3 regions of the Lysinibacillus sp. RS10 genome follow, and region 1 is predicted to be linked to each of the others. Evidence: riboswitches for the same ligand, from Rfam matches in the RefSeq annotation. Region 1 holds a riboswitch; each other region holds the start of a gene.
The links. A riboswitch is a leader RNA that binds a small molecule or an ion and turns the genes downstream of it on or off. The one in region 1 is predicted to bind S-adenosylmethionine.
Positions count from the first base shown of each region.

Region 2: it holds a riboswitch for S-adenosylmethionine, as region 1 does, so the genes downstream of both, ACB089_RS04170 (Na+/H+ antiporter NhaC family protein) here and metK (methionine adenosyltransferase) in region 1, are expected to answer to the same signal.
Region 3: it holds a riboswitch for S-adenosylmethionine, as region 1 does, so the genes downstream of both, ACB089_RS04425 (methionine ABC transporter ATP-binding protein) here and metK (methionine adenosyltransferase) in region 1, are expected to answer to the same signal.

Region 1 covers NZ_CP167122.1:1,018,376-1,024,575, forward strand. The annotation lists gene ACB089_RS05355 (alpha/beta hydrolase) at 1-798, opposite strand, end outside; gene pckA (phosphoenolpyruvate carboxykinase (ATP)) at 1,341-2,927, opposite strand; SAM riboswitch class I at 3,675-3,792, shown strand; gene metK (methionine adenosyltransferase) at 4,159-5,355, shown strand; gene ACB089_RS05370 (gamma carbonic anhydrase family protein) at 5,529-6,047, opposite strand; gene ACB089_RS05375 (alpha/beta hydrolase) at 6,184-6,200, shown strand, end outside.
Region 2 covers NZ_CP167122.1:824,824-831,023, forward strand. The annotation lists gene ACB089_RS04165 (DUF3427 domain-containing protein) at 1-841, shown strand, start outside; gene ACB089_RS04170 (Na+/H+ antiporter NhaC family protein) at 1,082-2,362, opposite strand; SAM riboswitch class I at 2,471-2,578, opposite strand; gene ACB089_RS04175 (hypothetical protein) at 3,243-3,437, opposite strand; gene ACB089_RS04180 (hypothetical protein) at 3,461-3,712, opposite strand; gene ACB089_RS04185 (hypothetical protein) at 4,008-4,286, opposite strand; gene ACB089_RS04190 (hypothetical protein) at 4,741-6,200, shown strand, end outside.
Region 3 covers NZ_CP167122.1:867,865-874,064, forward strand. The annotation lists gene ACB089_RS04390 (acetyl-CoA C-acetyltransferase) at 1-398, shown strand, start outside; gene ACB089_RS04395 (acyl-CoA dehydrogenase family protein) at 527-2,311, shown strand; gene ACB089_RS04400 (hypothetical protein) at 2,410-2,625, opposite strand; gene ACB089_RS04405 (arsenate reductase family protein) at 2,731-3,087, shown strand; gene gcvH (glycine cleavage system protein GcvH) at 3,170-3,550, shown strand; gene ACB089_RS04415 (hypothetical protein) at 3,731-4,072, shown strand; gene ACB089_RS04420 (thioredoxin family protein) at 4,087-4,398, shown strand; SAM riboswitch class I at 4,452-4,555, shown strand; gene ACB089_RS04425 (methionine ABC transporter ATP-binding protein) at 4,896-5,924, shown strand; gene ACB089_RS04430 (methionine ABC transporter permease) at 5,914-6,200, shown strand, end outside.

The sequences.
Region 1 (6,200 bases):
TGTATCATTACTTCCATGAATAAATAGCATAGGTGTTTTCGATTTTGCTACTTGCTTGACGGTATCAGCTTCACCAAGCGTAAAGTCAGCTCTTAACTTCGTAACAATTGAAGAAAAATGCATAATAGGAAATTCAGGTAAATTAAAGAGTGCTTTCAATTGATAGGAGAATTCATCCCAAACTGAGGAATAACCACAATCCTCAATAATAGCCTTAACATTGTCAGGTAGATCTTCTCCTGAGGCCATCATCACTGTAGCACCACCCATGGAAACACCATACAAAACAATTTCAGCGTTTTTATCAGAACTGATAATATTATTAATCCAAGAGACTACATCAAGTCGATCATGCCAGCCCATACCAATATAGTCACCGTCACTTTTTCCATGAGCCCTTGCATCAGGTACGAGAACGTTGTAGCCTGTATCATAAAAATGCTTAGCGTACTTTGTCATTTGTGAGCCATCAGATGAATATCCATGGAAAATAATTGCCCATTTATTTGTTTCGTTTGTATTTTTAAGCGTATAGGCATGTAATTTCAAATCATCGAAAGACTGTATATAAGAATCCTCATAATTCTCTTTAAACCACTTCTCACTCTCTTCTTTTTCTTTAGCATCCTTAGGACTAACAGCAATAGAATTGTGCGGAGCATTAAACACTTCTGATTTATCAGTATTAGGATTTAAGGCGAAGTTATAAAAATAATTCCCTGCAAAAAATCCAGCCCCAACAAACAATACTAATAGAAGACTGACAATGGTAATAATCACTTTGTACTTTTTTTTCATATGTATCCCCCTAAAACTACTATTATGAATTATACACAAAGTTAACAATATGAAAAGTAGAATTCTCTAAAATGGGGGGATTAAAAAAGGAACGACTCTATTCGTTTCCTTTGCATGTTGTTGAAATACTATTATGTCATTGGCTCTTTCGGCAAAACGAGGGGGTTGATTTCCGTTCCGACTGAGCGCTTTCCTGGGGGCGTCCGATGAGCCGCTTCACTCGCGCTGCTCGCTCCAGGGTCTCATCTGTGACGCTGATCCCCAAGGAGTCGCTCAGTCTCCACTCCAATCAACCACTTCATTTAGCATGTATTTTCTGGCAAATTACTACTCTCTTTTCTGTGCGAGCATCGTGCCGCTTCCGCCGCTTTGTTGCTGGTGTCGCTCCGCTTTCGCACAATTGTTTTATTACTCTAAATTGGAGCATGGAATGGATAGTATCCTCAATTAAAACTCTAAAACATTCACAAAGATTTGCTTGAATATTTTGTTTTTTAATACAAAAAAGGGAACGACTGAAATCGTTCCCTTTGCATAGTAAATTATTTTAATGGACCACCAAGTTTAGTGATGGCTTCAGAAACATTTGAGAATTTCTTGAAGTTTTCGTTGAATAGACCAGCAAGTTCAGAAGCTTTCGCATCATAAGCAGCTTTGTCCGCCCATGCATCACGAGGGTTAAGCACTTCTGTTGGTACACCTTCAACAGCAGTTGGAATGTTTAAGCCGAATACTGAATCTTGAATTGTTTCAACATCAGCTAATTGGCCATCAATTGCAGCACGTACCATTGTACGAGTGTAAGAAAGCTTCATACGGCTACCAGTACCATATTCGCCACCAGTCCAACCAGTGTTCACTAAGTATACGTGTGCACCGTGCTCGTCAATTTTTTGACCTAACATTTCAGCATATACTGTTGCTGGAAGTGGAAGGAATGGAGAGCCGAAGCAAGTTGAGAATACTGGTTCTGGCTCTGTTACACCACGTTCTGTACCAGCAAGTTTAGATGTGAAACCGCTTAGGAAGTGGTACATAGCTTGCTCTTTTGTTAATTTACTGATTGGAGGTAATACACCAAATGCATCAGCTGTTAAGAAGATGATTGTTTTTGGGTGACCTGCAACAGATGGATCAACAATATTTTCAATGTATTGGATTGGATAAGCTACACGAGTATTTTCTGTTAATGAACCATCATCATAGTCACAAACTCGAGTTTCTGGATCAACAGCTACGTTTTCTAGAACAGAACCGAAGCGGATTGCGTTGTAGATTTCTGGTTCTTTTTCAGCAGAAAGATTAATTGTTTTTGCATAGCAACCGCCCTCAATGTTGAATACACCATTATCAGACCAACCGTGTTCATCGTCACCGATAAGCTTACGGTCAGGATCAGCTGATAAAGTAGTTTTACCAGTACCAGATAAACCGAAGAATAATGCAACATCACCAGCTTCACCAACGTTTGCTGAGCAGTGCATTGAAAGGATGCCTTGTTGTGGTAATAAGTAGTTCATAATACCGAAAATAGATTTTTTGATTTCACCAGCGTATTCAGTACCACCGATTAGGATGATTTTCTTTTCAAGTGATACAATGATGAATGTTTCAGAAGCTGTGCCATCGATAGCAGGGTCTGCTTTAAAGTTAGGAGCTGAGATTACTGTGAAGTCAGCAACATGAGAAGTTAATTCTTCTGCAGTTGGACGGATAAATAATTGATGAGCGAAAAGATTGTGCCAAGCATATTCATTGATTACTTGGATGCTCAATTGTGAATCTTTGTCAGCACCAGCAAAGCCCTTGAATACGAATAATTCGTCACGTTCTTTTAAATATTTTACTACTTTTACATATAAGTTATCGAACACTTCAGAAGAAATTGGTTGGTTTACTTTTCCCCAGTCAATTTTATCTTTTGTGCTTTCTTCTTCTACCATATATTTATCTTTAGGTGAACGACCAGTGTATTTGCCAGTTTCTGCACGAACAGCGCCATCTACTGTTAACATAGCTTCACCGCGAGATGTTGCCTTTTCAGCTAATTGTGGTACTGAAAGTTGAACATTAATGTTACCGCCGTTTAATAATTCCTTCAGTTCGTTTGCAATTTCTACTGAATTCATCGATTAAATACCATCCTTTTTTATAGTATTCCCTTGAGTCTGGGGAGATTTTCTTAATTTCAAAAATAGTATAACACAATTGCTTAAATAATCTATACTAATTCAGAAATTATTTTTTAGATTTTATTACTTTTCAAGAAAACGACAAAAAGTTAATTTATTCGCTTTAAGAATGCTTTTTACCCTATTTATAATCAAGTGATTACACAACCACTTTCGACAAGTTGAATCGCGTTTGGGAAGCTTTTGACCAACATGAGGTTCGCACAGGATGTCAAATTTTTAGCTGGTTTTTATCAGTTGGAGTTTGTCACCGACTGAAAAGGGGGCATAACTATTTTCATCCACCACATAATGAGATGGCATTCTTCCGTAGCTGACGATCTACTTTCGCCACAAAAAACATTTGTCGAATGAAGATTAAAGGGTCACACATATGTTAACACATGATGTGAGGTGGAGAGTAGGGATTATTTTGGGCTTATCACCAAAAGTTAGGATACGTTTGTTGAAACTATTACCATGTCGTTATGGTAATAAGCCTCTGTGCTTCAAATTATAGCATAATCCAAATGTTAAGTGTTTTGATTCCTTGTGTATTCCATAGTTTTTAACTTCTTTCAGCAGATAATTTTTGTACTGAAAGCGTAGCGGACACAATTATGGCGAGGCATAATTGGTAAGGGATAAAGCAAAAATATTTGACAACGTTCGACCTTTTACGTATTATGAGATATTGAACGGATACTCTTATCCCGAGCTGGTGGAGGGTCAGGCCCTGTGAAACCCGGCAACCTGCATGAACTATTTCACGACATGCGTTGGTGCCAACCTGATGCAAGGGTAAGCCCTTGAACGATAAGAGTGAAAGGTTACGAAGTCATTATTTCCTTTCCTCATGTTAAGTAAGCGTGAGAAAAGGATTTTTTTTATTGTAAAAAACGAATGTAAAGGTAAGTATGTGTAATCCTTTCCTTATTATAATGACGGATCTTTCGAAAATCCTCGTGTTAAAAGCGGCAACTGTTTTTTTTGTACGAAAGTGAAACGACAGCAACAGGTTGTTTTTGTGCGAAAGTGAAACGACAGCAACAGGTTGTTTTTTGTGCGAAAGTGAAACGACAGCAACAACGGCTTGAGAGTTCAATCCTTAGGAACGGACTTGACATGGGTAATGAGTACCGTATTCATTCACAAATTTTATTTGTAAGAGTAATAGGAGGAAAACTAAATGACAAACCGTCGATTGTTTACATCAGAGAGTGTAACAGAAGGACATCCAGACAAAATTTGTGACCAAATTTCGGATGCCATTTTAGATGCTATTTTAGCAGAAGATCCAAATGCACGTGTAGCGTGTGAAACAACTGTAACAACAGGCTTAGTATTAGTAGCAGGAGAAATTACTACTTCTACATATGTCGATATTAAAGGTATCGTCCGTGATACTGTAGCAGAAATCGGTTATACACGTGGGAAATATGGCTTTGATGCTGAAAACCTAGCAGTACTTGTTGCGATTGGCGAGCAATCACCTGATATTGCGCAAGGTGTTGACCAAGCTTTAGAGGCGCGTGAAGGCTCTATGTCAGACGCTGACATTGAAGCAATTGGCGCAGGTGACCAAGGCTTAATGTTCGGTTATGCATGTAACGAAACACCAGAGCTTATGCCATTACCAATTAGTTTAGCGCATAAATTAGCTCGTCGTTTAACGGAAGCACGTAAATCCGGCGAACTTGCATATTTACGTCCAGATGGAAAAACGCAAGTAACGGTTGAATATGATGAAAATAATGTACCAGTGCGCGTAGATACGATTGTAATTTCAACACAGCACGACGAAGAAGCGACGCTTGAACAAATTCAAGCAGATATAAAAGAATTCGTTATTGCTCCGGTTGTGCCAAATGAATTACTAGATGCTAATACTAAATATTTCATCAACCCAACTGGCCGTTTCGTAATAGGTGGTCCAAAAGGGGATGCTGGTCTAACAGGACGTAAAATCATCGTTGATACATACGGTGGCTATGCGCGTCATGGTGGAGGTGCTTTCTCTGGTAAGGACGCAACTAAGGTGGACCGTTCAGCGGCATATGCAGCACGCTATGTGGCAAAAAATATCGTAGCGGCAGGCTTAGCAGAACGTGCTGAAGTACAACTTGCTTATGCAATCGGTGTTGCTCAACCAGTATCTATTGCTGTAGATACATTTGGGACAGGCAAAGTTAAGGAAAGTGATATCGTAGAATGGGTACGCGAGCTATTCGATTTACGCCCAGCAGGGATTATAAAAATGCTTAATCTTCGTCGTCCTATTTATAAGCAAACTGCAGCATATGGTCATTTCGGTCGTACGGACTTAAATGTACCTTGGGAACAAACAGATAAAGCTGACGCATTAATGGAAAAAGCAGGATTATAAATAGTTTAGCTAAAACAATGCAGAAGCTGTAAAATTATTTTAACTCATTTCAGCGGGTGTCCAAACATCCGCTGAAATAGTTTTATCCAAAAAAATAGCTTCTAATTACAACTAAGTATGGCTTGGTTGTCCAAAAATACGAGGAACTGCTTCGATGTAATTGAAATAGCTATTTATATTTTTGTTTGAAGAGATTTATAGTATTGACCTTTTTCTGCATATTCACGTACGATGCGTTCCATATCTTCTTTATCTTCAGCATTTAATTCTCGTACAACCTTTGCTGGACGACCTAATGCTAAGCTATTCGGAGGAATGACTTTGCCTGGAGGTACAAGACTACCCGCCCCGATGAATGCACCCTCTCCAATCTCTGCTCCGTCTAATACTATTGAGCCCATACCTATTAAGGCATTTTTACGAATCGTACAGCTATGTAAAGTTACTTGATGTCCGACTGTTACTTCATCTTCAATAATGAGTGGATATTTAGGGCTTTGATGTAAACAACAAAGGTCTTGAATACTAACTCGTTTTCCGATAATTGTTGGTGATACATCACCTCGAATTACTGTGTTAAACCAAATTGTCGTTTCAGCATCTATTGTAACGTCACCAGTAACGGTTGCATAATCGGCAATAAAAACAGATGGATCGATCTTTGGTGTTTTCCCTTTAAATGGATAGATCATGAGAATCGCCTCTTTTCTTTCTATGATGTATTATTATCGTATCAAATACGCAACTTGATGGAAATATAAAATTAAAATGAGCGAAATATTTCGATATAATCATTGTGTAATTATTTTTTTAGGAGGACTATGTGAAATGTGGAAATGGGAAGC
Region 2 (6,200 bases), 190 kb from region 1:
TTCTGTTTTGGGAATGTTTTCAAAAGAGTTTTTGAATGGAAAACGAGTACACGAAATTCTTTTAATTGAAACGTTACTTTATGATGAATCAATTTCCAGAGAGTCTTTCGTTCAAAGATTAAAAGAATTTGGAACATATGCAGATGATGCAACAATTCAATCCGTTGAAAACATGTTCTCACTAAAATTCCATGTTCAAAATGATGTGAAAAAGTATAAATTTAAGCCTATTATTGAAATCGTTGATGGACACTATCAATTTAATAAGGAAATTCAAGAGAGTGTGAGAGATTCAAATTTTAAAGGATATATTGAGGATATTGTAAAATGTGCTTATGTTAAAAATCAAAAGTATGATAAATCAAAAGCAATGACGTTATATGAGAAATATTCCCGTAGAGATGCTTGCCGATTATTGAACTGGCCGCATGATGATTCATCAACTATTTACGGTTACCGCTCAAAACATAACACTTGTCCAATCTTTGTTACGTATCATAAAAAGGATGAAGTCGAAACAAGCCAAGCTTATGGTGATGAATTTTTAGCACCCGAACTATTTAGATGGTTCACTCGTAATCGTTTAACGCTGGATTCCGTTGAAGTAAAGAACATCTTAACTTATAAAGAGTCAGGGATGAAAATTCATCTATTTACGAAAAAAGATGACGGTGAAGGCACAGATTTTTATTACCTGGGCCAAGCAGACATTGCAGATGGTAGTGCAAAAAACGAAAAAATGCCTGATGGAAAAGGAAATAATCTATCAGTCGTTACGATGAATTTGGTACTAGAGCAACCTGTACATTATGATATCTACCGTTATTTAGTAGATGAATGAAAGTTAAACTCGAAGTGAACTAATTGCTTCGGGTTTTTCTCTTAAATACGAGGAAATTAAGGGGTAAAATTCTTGAATATCATTTAATCAACCTTATTAAAATTTTTTATCAAAAAAGAATAGCCTTAAATAAAAAAATCCAATCGTTTTGATTAATCTTTCTTTCAAAACAATTGGATTATTTTCAATGTAAAATCAATATTTTCTAAAGCCACACCTGTCACTCTAAAGTGATGAAGCTCAGGCTTTCTTTTGTTTCGGGTATCCAATAAGGATAGCGATGATCCCGCAAATTCCTATCAAGATCGGATAGAAAGAGTATTGTAGCATGCTCACTGGCGATATTCCGGCTACGCTTGCGGCTGCCAGGAATTGGGCTCCGTATGGGAGAAGACCTTGGACCGTACAGGAGAAAATATCTAATATACTTGCGGACTTTCTTGGCTCAATCTCATACTGATCAGCAATATTTTTTGCAAGTGGACCAGCAATTAAAATAGCAATCGTATTATTGGCTGTAGATAAATTAGTTAGACCCACAAGGCCGGCAATCCCAAATTCAGCACCCTTTTTTGATTTAATTCTTCGTGTCGCAAGGTGAAGCAGGAAGTCGATTCCTCCGTTAAACTTAATAACCTCCACCATTCCAGCGATTAATATTGCAAGAAATGCCATTTCATACATGCCTGACATTCCTTCGCCAATCGTTTGCATAAGGCTCATTAAGTGATAGCTGCCATCCGCTAAGCCCACAGCACCGGCGAGAACAATCCCAAATGCCAGAACAAAGAAAACATTCATGCCAGCTAACGCTAAAATAATAACTAAAACATAGGGAACAATTTTTACCCAACTATAGCTTAAATGTTCTACTTGTGCGGTTTCCCCCATTGTGATAACCCCTAAAATAATGCTCGTTACAACAGCTGCCGGTAACACAATCCAAAAATTCACCTTAAATTTATCCTTCATTTGTGCGCCTTGTGAACGAACGGCAGTAATGGTTGTATCTGAAATAATGGATAAATTATCGCCAAACATCGAACCGCCGACAATCGCTGCCATTACTAAAGCCATGGAAAGTTCGATATGCTCGCTTATCCCAACTCCAATCGGCGCCAGTGCAACAATCGTTCCCACCGATGTACCCATTGACAGGGAGATAAAGCAGGCAATGATGAACAAGCCTACGACAAGCAGGTTTGGCGGAATGACCGATAAAGCAAAGTTAACAGTGGAGTCCACAGCCCCCATACCTTTTGCTACCTCTGAAAAGGCCCCAGCCAAAAGAAAAATAACAACCATCAGCATGACATTTAAATTTCCTGCGCCTTTGCAGAAAATATCAACCTTCCGCGAAAACGATTCTTTTCGATTCATCGCCAGAGCCACAGCGCCCGAAATGGCAATGGCTACAATGACAGGAAAGGCATAAAAATCACCTGTAATAACCCCTGAACCAATAAATAAAACTAAAAAAACAACAAATGGGATCAGCGCCCATGGATTCTCTTTCTTCATTGTTCTACCTCCAAAATTTAAAAATGGATACATCCTTGTCCATTTTTTTTCTAAAAAAAGACCTCTTCTTGAAATAACAAGAAGAGGTCTTATATTTATAAAACACTCCTCTTATCTATCAAGCCATTGCTTGCTGGATTTGGCACAGTAACTTAATCACAAAGTTCCGCTGCCGAGATATCATAGGGCCAGTCCCTCCATCTCTCTTGATAAGAAGAAAAAATATATTATTTTTTTGCACAATAATGAAATACTATAATAAAACATCTATATTTGCAACATGTTTTTAATTAAATACTATTTCAGAGAACATAAAAACATTTTTTTAAGAAAGAAAATTCGCTTTAAGGCGACTATGGTAAAAAAAGAGAGGAGCGATTCATGAAGTGCTAAATTAAGATGTTAAAAATATTGGTGTAATCATAGAACCATCTATCACGACGATAGGCAATTAGATTGTTAATACAGGAGAATGACAAAGATGTAGGTGCATTTGCAGAAATTGAAGGTATAGAAAATGTGAAGCAAAAAAAAGTAATCATCTATTGTAAAGAGATATATTTAAAAAGCTCAATAGTAATCGTAGAGACGACTAGACTGATTTAGTTTCTTTTAACAAAAAAAGACACTATAAAAAGAATAGAACCTACCACAAAACCAATTAATTGATCTAATAATAATTCATCTCGAAGAAACCATCTGAAAATAAAAATGCCTCCAAATATAAGCATAGCTAAAAATCCGATATATTTTATTTTATTATGTAGCATCTTCTCACTCCCTCAGTTTGAAATAACCGTCATACCTATTGCAGTAAGAACAGCAATAACAAATGCTCCCACTATAATCCATTGAGGCATATCTTTTTTTCCGTCTCTCGTCACAAATATTCAGTAACGCTAACAACTAAAAATAAAACTAAAGCGGGTATAGCTAAAACATTAATTGTAAGCTCTTTGTCTGTTACGAGCATTAAAGAAACGAATAACATTCCATAGGCTAATGCTACATAAAATCCATTACTCCATTGACCTACAACTCCGGATTCAATCAACTTTTTCTTGTTAGTAGTCATAGTCGATATTTAGTCCTTCCATTTTAATTAATATTGGTATTTTTGTAAAATAAAGATACTATTGCTAAAATTAAAAATGCTTTAGCAAACGTTTTTGTAAATTCCTTAAAATCATTAGGTATATATTGACTGGTGATAAACGCTATTACTGCCATTACTATATAAGTTAAAATGCTTTTTAATTTTGTATTTTTTATTGTAATTAAATACATTAATGATTCAGCAAATAAAATAATAAGTAATAAAATAAATGTATTTATTAACACATAACCCAAAGTTTTCACCTTCTTTTAAAAGGTTAAAAAAGGATATCAAAGAATTGATACCCTTTTTATAGAATTAAATTTTTCTATTATTATCTTGTGCTTCTAACCACTCCTATTCATATGGATATAATATTAAAGCAGCACCGAATGGACCTATTTTACTCGGTAAATTAGAACTCCAGTTTCATTCAACTTTTTCTTATTTATAGTCATAGTCGACATGTAATCCTTCTCGTAATGGCGCTTGTCGTATTAATGAAACTTTGGCGTTTTATTACGAATGAAGATTGGCTGATTTATTTAATCAATATGCGTGGTTAGCTGATTTACTAAATTTATTAATAAGAAGTTGAATAACACCTCCTAAAAGACCAAATATTAGTACACCTGTCCATGTTACATTAGCTTTAAATACACTATCTTGAATATGAACATAAACAATATCTAGACCAAAAAACGTAGATTGAAAATTAAAAAATTCAACATTAGATAACACAATAGCAATAGTTCCTAAAAATGTAATTGAAGTAAAAGTGAAAATACTCAAAAGAATAGCAACGATCATTTTATAAGATTTTTTCATCTTTTCCTCCTACTCTTCTTCCGTGAATTTGGAAAGGTATAATATAAAATTCCCCTACTATTAGTACCATACCATTGGCTGTAAAAGTTTAAAAATCAATTTTTGTTATTAATTAAACAAAAATTGAGAAAAGTCGGAAGGTTAATCTCAGCTTTCTAAAATGTGAATATTGTAATTACAATACGTAGCTGTTGCTAGCACAACACTTAGGGTGTTTTGTACAATTAATGCAACAGATATTGAGATGTGTAGCAATTGGTTGGGATGAAGTTTGAAGTGTTGCAGAATGAAGAGATTGCCAGTAAAGTGAATAAAGAGTGATTCGCATATGGAATAGCTACAAAGTTGAAATCAATAAAGAGATAGCGCAAGAGATGAATACATTTGTATATGAGTGAAGATTATACCGAACTCATCAGAATAGCTATAACAAGTAGAAGTAGGAGGTAAAACAATGATCCAGTTGCATATTGAAAGTAAGAAAAAACCGGAGATTTATCGAAAGTTATTGTTACCGAAGAACAGTAGTTTTTCCATGCTAGATGAAATGATATTACTAAGTTTTGATTTGGATGGTTCGGACTATTTTAATTTTGAAATGGTTAAAAAAGATGGACGAGTATCTAAAGAGAAGATTTGTTTTTTACCTAAAAATGATACGGATTTAGATACAGATGAAGAGTTGGTCGATGAATGGCTTCGAAAATCGGGTGATGAAGCCATTGCTCATGTAATTGATAATAGTGAATCATTTACTATTCGATTCGAGAGCAATGAGGAATTACCGATGAACTCTGAAACGCCTATATGTATTGCTGGAGCAGGCAATATTCATACTGGTAAAATGGACAAGATTAATTTGGAGGAAATTAATGAACTGATACGGGAGGATGAAGAGGCAAATAGTTTACTAGAAAACCTGGAGCCAGATTATCTTACTTTATTGGAGCTTACTAATGACCTGAAAAAACTAAAGCCATGGCAATATTTAAAGGATGATGAAGTCGTTGTCATTCACTTTGCGGATATAGATTACAAAGTACTTGTTTCTGTAATGGGAGCTGGTGGTGAAGAGTTTGGATTAATGATTTTTGATATGGAAAATGGCTATGACAGCTTAGCGAAAATACTTTTTGAGAAAAATATATCGAGTGATTTTTCCTATAGTTTAAACGCTTTAACTGTGAGTTTTGTTGATAGAGAAGAGTTAGATCCAGCAGATTATCTGCTAATTAAAGATTGTGGGCTGTCGTATAGAGGGAAGAAGAATTGGATTCAATTCCGTAGCTATCAAGAAGGAACGCATCCTGAAAGACCAAATTATCTAGAGGTAGAGTTATTAATTGATGTTGTAAGTAGGATGATTAATATTACAGAAGCTAGGAAGGATGGCTGGGAATATCCACAGGTAGCTGCACATCAATATCCAACGTTTAAAGTACAAATGGATGGTGAGTTACAAGAAATCTATATTTTGCAGATAAATATACCGAAGCCAACGTATGAGTGCTACGAGGAAATTTCGATGTTTGAAAAAGCACAATATAAGAAAAAGCCTAAAAGTGCGTTACAATTAGAATATGATGTGTTTTACATGCCTTTTGGCGTAGAAACGGAACTGACGAACCGCACTGTTTATCCGATTGTTGGTATGCTTGTTGAAAGAGGAAGCAATTTGGTTATTGGACACGAAATGTTCCCGATGCCCAAAACGCCACCAATCGCACAAAGTATTTTATGGGCATATTTACAAAGCTTAGAGGTAAGACCAAGTAAAATATTTGTCTCTAGAGAGGTAAAACCGATGCTTCAACCACTAGCAAAAATTGTCGGGGTGGAGCTTGTAGAAAGTGAACTTCCTGGTATTCGAGAAGTGAGAGAATTTATGAAAGCCATGCCAATGGGTTTAATTGA
Region 3 (6,200 bases), 150 kb from region 1:
GTGAGGAAGCTGAAAAGCAAGGGCTTACACCAATGGCTAAGTTTTTAGGCTTTGCAGTTGGTGGCGTACCTCCTGAGGTGATGGGTATTGGTCCAATCGTGGCAGTACCAAAAGCACTTGAAATTGCAGGTTTATCAATAGATGATATTGACTTATGGGAAATTAATGAAGCATTCGCGTCACAGTCCTTACAGGTCGTACGTCAATTAGGCATTGACCAAAATAAAGTAAATGTCAATGGTGGAGCAATTGCCGTTGGTCACCCACTCGGTGCAACGGGAGCCATTTTAACATTAAAGCTTATTCATGAACTGAAGCGCCAAGGTAAAAAATATGGTGTCGTGACAATGTGTATTGGCGGCGGTATGGGTGCAGCAGGAGTATTTGAAATTCTTTAACTTCTTTATTTTCGCTAGATAAGCTTGGAGTGCGGCGTTTCTGGTTGCCTCCGGACAAGGTGCTTCAAGCTTTTCTATATATCGGGAAAAAAAGCCATTAACAATAGATGCATAGGGAGGAATTTAGAATGACAGAAAAAACAACGGATTTCATTAAAGGCGGCGGATTTATTATTGAAGATGTGGAATTAAATCGTGTATTTACACCAGAAGATTTCACAGATGAGCATAAGATGATTGCTAAAACAACAGAAGAGTATGTTGCAAATGAAGTGTTACCAGTCGTTGAAAAATTAGAAAACCATGAATTTGAGCATTCAGTTCGTCTACTAAAAAGCGCAGGTGAGCTCGGCTTACTAAGTGCAGATGTACCTGAAGAATATGAGGGTCTAGGCTTAGACAAAGTTTCTTCTGCATTAATCGCAGAAAAAATGTCTGTTGCTGGTGGCTTCTCTATTACACACGGTGCACATGTAGGTATTGGTTCTTTACCAATCGTACTTTTTGGAAATGAAGATCAAAAGAAAAAGTATTTACCGAAGCTTGCGTCAGGTGAATTAATTGCTGCCTACGCATTAACAGAGCCAGGTTCAGGTTCTGATGCATTAGGTGCAAAAACGACTGCGAAGTTAAATGATGCAGGTACACATTATATTTTAAATGGTGAAAAGCAATGGATTACAAATGCAGGCTTTGCAGATGTATTTGTTGTTTATGCAAAAATTGATGGCGACAAATTCTCAGCATTTATCGTAGAACGTACTTTCAATGGTGTATCGGTTGGCCCAGAAGAGAAGAAAATGGGTATTAAATCTTCATCAACTCGTACATTAGTACTTGAAGATGCGGAAGTACCTGCAGAAAACTTATTAGGTGAAGTGGGTCGCGGTCATGTTATTGCCTTTAATATTTTAAATATCGGTCGTTATAAACTGGGGGTAGGAACGATTGGTGGCTCGAAGCGTGCTTTAGAGCTAGCGATTCAATATACAAACCAACGTCAACAATTTAAAACAAAGTTGTCTGATTTCAATCTAACAAAAGAAAAATTATCGACAATGGCTTCACAATTGTATGCGTCTGAGTCATTAAATTATCGTACTGTAGGTTTATTTGAGGATCGTTTAAGCCAGCTAAGCCCAGATGAGCAAAAGCAAGGGAAAGTTATTGCTAGTGCAATTGCTGAGTATGCTATTGAATGTTCTATTGCGAAAGTATTTGGTTCTGAGACTTTAGATTACATTGCAGATGAAGCGGTTCAATTACACGGTGGTTACGGCTTTATGGCTGAATACGAAGTAGAGCGTATTTATCGCGATTCACGTATTAACCGTATTTTTGAAGGTACTAATGAAATTAACCGCATGATTGTACCAGGTACATTTATGAAAAAGGCATTAAAAGGTGAATTGCCATTGCTACAAGTTGCTCAAAACTTACAACAGGAGCTTCTTATGCTAATGCCTGAGGATGTTGGCACAGAGCCGCTAGCACAAGAAAAATATCTTGTAAAAAATGCGAAGAAAATTGCTGTATTAGCAGCAGGTTTAGCAGCACAACGCTACGGCGCAAAGCTTGATCAAGAGCAAGAAGTATTGGTGAATATTGCAAATATCACAAACCAACTGTTCGCTATGGAATCAGCTGTATTACGTACAGAAAAAGCGATTGCTCGTGACGGAGTTGAAAAAGCACATCAAAAATTACTTTACACTCAAATCTTCTGCCAAGAAGCATTTGCAGAAATTGAAAAAGAAGCAAAGGATACGATTCTTGCTTCAGCAGACGGCGACGCTGCACGCATGACATTGTCTGCACTACGTAAGTTAACGCGCAACAATCCGTACAACTTAATCGCGAAGAAACGCGAAGCTTCTGTTAAATTAATTGAAGCTGAAAAATATGTAGTTTAATAACAGACTTAACCTGGCTATCCGACATGTGATAGCCAGGTTTTTTGTTGAAAATAAAAGTATAGCTCTTGCAAAATGAGGGGGGATTTCCGTTCCAGCTAGGCGCGCGATTCTATTTTATCAGCGATTTTCATGTTGTTATCAGCGATTCTTGGTATTTTATCAGCGATTTTCATGTTATTATCAGCGGTTCTAGATATTTTATCAGCGATCGACATTTTGGAGCAACGAGACATTTCCTTCGCCCAAATTGTTGCTGCCGCTGCGCTTTCGCACAGCCAGCCGGAACGGAAATCACCCCCACGCTTTGTCATAATGAGTTTCATTTTGGTTCGTAACGGTTATGATGGTATACTACAGAAAATGAGGGAGACGCTGAAAATGTAGTGTCCTAAAAATGATAGTAGAGGAGCCTTTAAATGACGATTCAATTTATTCATTATCCAAAATGTACTACTTGTAAAAAAGCTCAAAAATGGTTAAAGGACAATGAGATTTCATTCGAAGAGGTACATATTGTCGAGCAACCGCCTACAAAGGACGAATTAACGAATTTATGGCAAGAAAGTGGACTGCCATTAAAGAAATTTTTCAATACTTCTGGTATGAAATATCGTGAGCTTGGCTTAAAGGATAAGCTTGTTGACATGACTGAAGAGGAGCAGCTTGAACTGCTTGCTTCAGATGGTATGCTGATTAAACGTCCAATCGTAACAGATGGGAAAAAAGTAACTTTAGGGTTTAAAGAATCAGATTTTGAGCAAGCTTGGAAATAACCCTATTTATCCTTGTTTTTATAGGAGAAGTATGGCAAACTGAAAGTGAATATACTACATATTTTATGGAGGGGTTTATTGCATGAGCACACCAAAAGACTTACGTTACTCTGAAGAGCATGAATGGGTAAAATTAGAAGATGGTAAAGTACGTATCGGTATTTCTCACTTCGCACAATCTGAACTTGGAGATATCGTTTTCGTTGAGCTTCCACAAGTTGGCGACGAAATTAAAACAGATGATCCATTCGGTAGTGTAGAATCTGTAAAAACAGTTTCTGAATTATACGCACCAATCTCAGGTACAGTAGTTGAAGTAAATGCAGATTTAGAAGATAGCCCAGAATTCGTGAATGAATCACCATATGAAAAAGCATGGATGATCGTTGTAGAGCTTGCTGATGCATCAGAAGTTGAAAAGCTTATGACAGCTGAGCAATACGAAGAAATGATTGCTGAATAAGACAAGCCCTAAAAAACGTCGGAAATCACCGGCGTTTTTTATTATCTTTAATCATTTCCCACTATAGTTGGGGAGACGAAAGCCGTTGTAGGCCCTTATCAATGGGTGTCTTATATGATCACCGACAGAGCGTAATGGATATAATGAGCTATAAGGTATATGTCTAATGGGGGTGGCGTGATGTTCGAGGGAAAATGCTTAATTGTCGAAGGTCGTTCGGATAAACTTCAAATTAAACCTATTTTAAGTGAAGATGTTATAATACTTTGTACGAATGGTACCATTGGTGTACATCAATTAGAAGAGTTACTCGATCCATATGAGGGCTGTGAGCTTTATACATTTTTTGATGCAGATACATCGGGTGATAAGCTACGGGCATTAATGGACAGACATTATCCAGAGGCTGAGCATTTACGTACGATGCCGACATATAAGGAAGTTGAGACAACTCCGAGAAAGGTGTTAGCGATGATATTGCTGCGTGCACACTTCTCAATCCATAATGAATATATTTTGTAAGGTTGCGTGAAAAGATGGAAGAATGGTCAAAAGAGCAGTGGGATACGGCTGTACAGTCCGGTGAAAAGGCTGCCTTTTATTTATATACGCCTATGTGTGGAACGTGTGCAGTTGCATCGAAAATGATGACGATTGTCGAGCAATTGCTGCCACAGCTACAGGTTGGTAAAGCGAATATTAATTTTATAGAGCACATAGCTTTTGATAATAAAATCGAAAGTGTACCATGTTTACTCGTGTGTGATGGCGGAAAAGTAACAGAAAAGGTATATGCCTTTCAATCCGTACCATTTTTATACGAATTGCTAAAAAAATCAATTGACTGAACTTTGATAGCGTGATAAAGTACGAATATACTAAAAAAAATAAATATATCGAACTCTTATAAAGAGTGGCGGAGGGAAGTGCCCTATGAAGCCCGGCAACCATCACAAAGTGAAAAGGTGCCAAATCACTCAAAGATTTATCTTTGAAAGATGAGAGAACGGTTTAGCGTATAATTACGTGACCCCTTCTACTTGTCTATAAGTGAAGGGGTCTTTTTAACTACTTTCAACACACGACTGAGTGACCAACATCACGTTGGCTCAATGCCTTCGGCGGATGTCATGGAATCGGAAATGAGTTCAATATAGGATGTTAGCCTAAAATCATCGCATCCATGCGATAACGGCTAACTGACCTGCATCGGTAAAAACGCCACGTCCTGTGGCATTATCGAAATGACCGACATCGTGTCGTCCCTCGTGCAGGCCTAAGCACAAACCGATTCCGAACGCTATTATGTCGGGGCATAATTGATATGAGAAAAGGAGAATTCGCTATGATTCAACTTCAGAATATTACAAAAAAATACAAAACCGCGAATGGCGAATTAACTGCAGTCAAAGACGTCAATCTTTCAATCAATAAAGGTGAAATTTTTGGCATTATCGGCTATAGTGGCGCTGGTAAAAGTACGATGATTCGCTTATTAAACGGTTTAGAAAAGCCTACAACTGGTACGGTGACGGTTAACAATCAAGAATTTTCATCTATAAAGGGGCAAAAGCTCAGAGATGCTAGACAAAAGGTAAGTATGATTTTCCAGCATTTTAATTTACTTTGGTCAAGAACTGTTGAGGAAAATATCGCTTTCCCACTAGAAATCGCAGGTGTTCCAAAGGCACAACGTGAAGCACGAGTGAACGAATTGATCACACTTGTTGGCTTGGGGGGACGTGCTAAGGCGTATCCATCACAGCTATCAGGGGGACAAAAGCAACGTGTAGGTATTGCGCGCGCGCTTGCTAATAACCCAGAGGTATTATTATGCGATGAGGCAACGTCTGCACTCGATCCGGAGACAACAGATGCTATCCTTGATCTACTTGTCGATATTAATGAACGCTTAGGTCTAACGATCGTATTAATTACACATGAAATGCACGTTATTCGCAAAATTTGTCATCGTGTAGCGGTTATGGAAGCCGGAGAAATTGTAGAGCGTGGTGAGGTATTACAAGTATTCCAAGCACCGCAAGCTACCATTACGAAAAAATTTGTTTCTCAAATTACAGATACGAAAGAAACACAGGAAACTGTGGCTCAAATTAAAGCAAATTACCCTACTGGACAACTTGTAAAGCTGATCTTTGTAGGAGAAAAAACAGAGCAGCCTGTCATTTCACATCTTGTGAAACAGTTTGATGTGGAAGTAAGCATTGTACATGGTAATATTTCGCAAACGAAAAATGGTGCGTACGGTACACTTATAGTGCAAATAAACGGCTCAAAGGATAATGTTGCGGATGCACTTAACTACTTAAATACAGTCGAAGTACAAACGGAGGTGATTGCAAATGCTAACTAGTCTCTTTCCGAATGTCGACTGGGAAAAAATGTGGGAAGCTACGTATCAAACATTGTACATGACAACGATCTCTACAGTTATCACATTTATACTTGGCTTAGCAATTGGGATCGTACTATTTTTAACAAGTCCAACCCAACTATGGGCAAATAAAATTGTGAATTTTTTGACAAATTCGATTGTTAACATTTTTCGTTCTATTCCGTTTATTGTGCTAATCATTTTATTAATTCCATTTACGAAATTTTTACTTGACACAATTCGCGGAGCGAACGC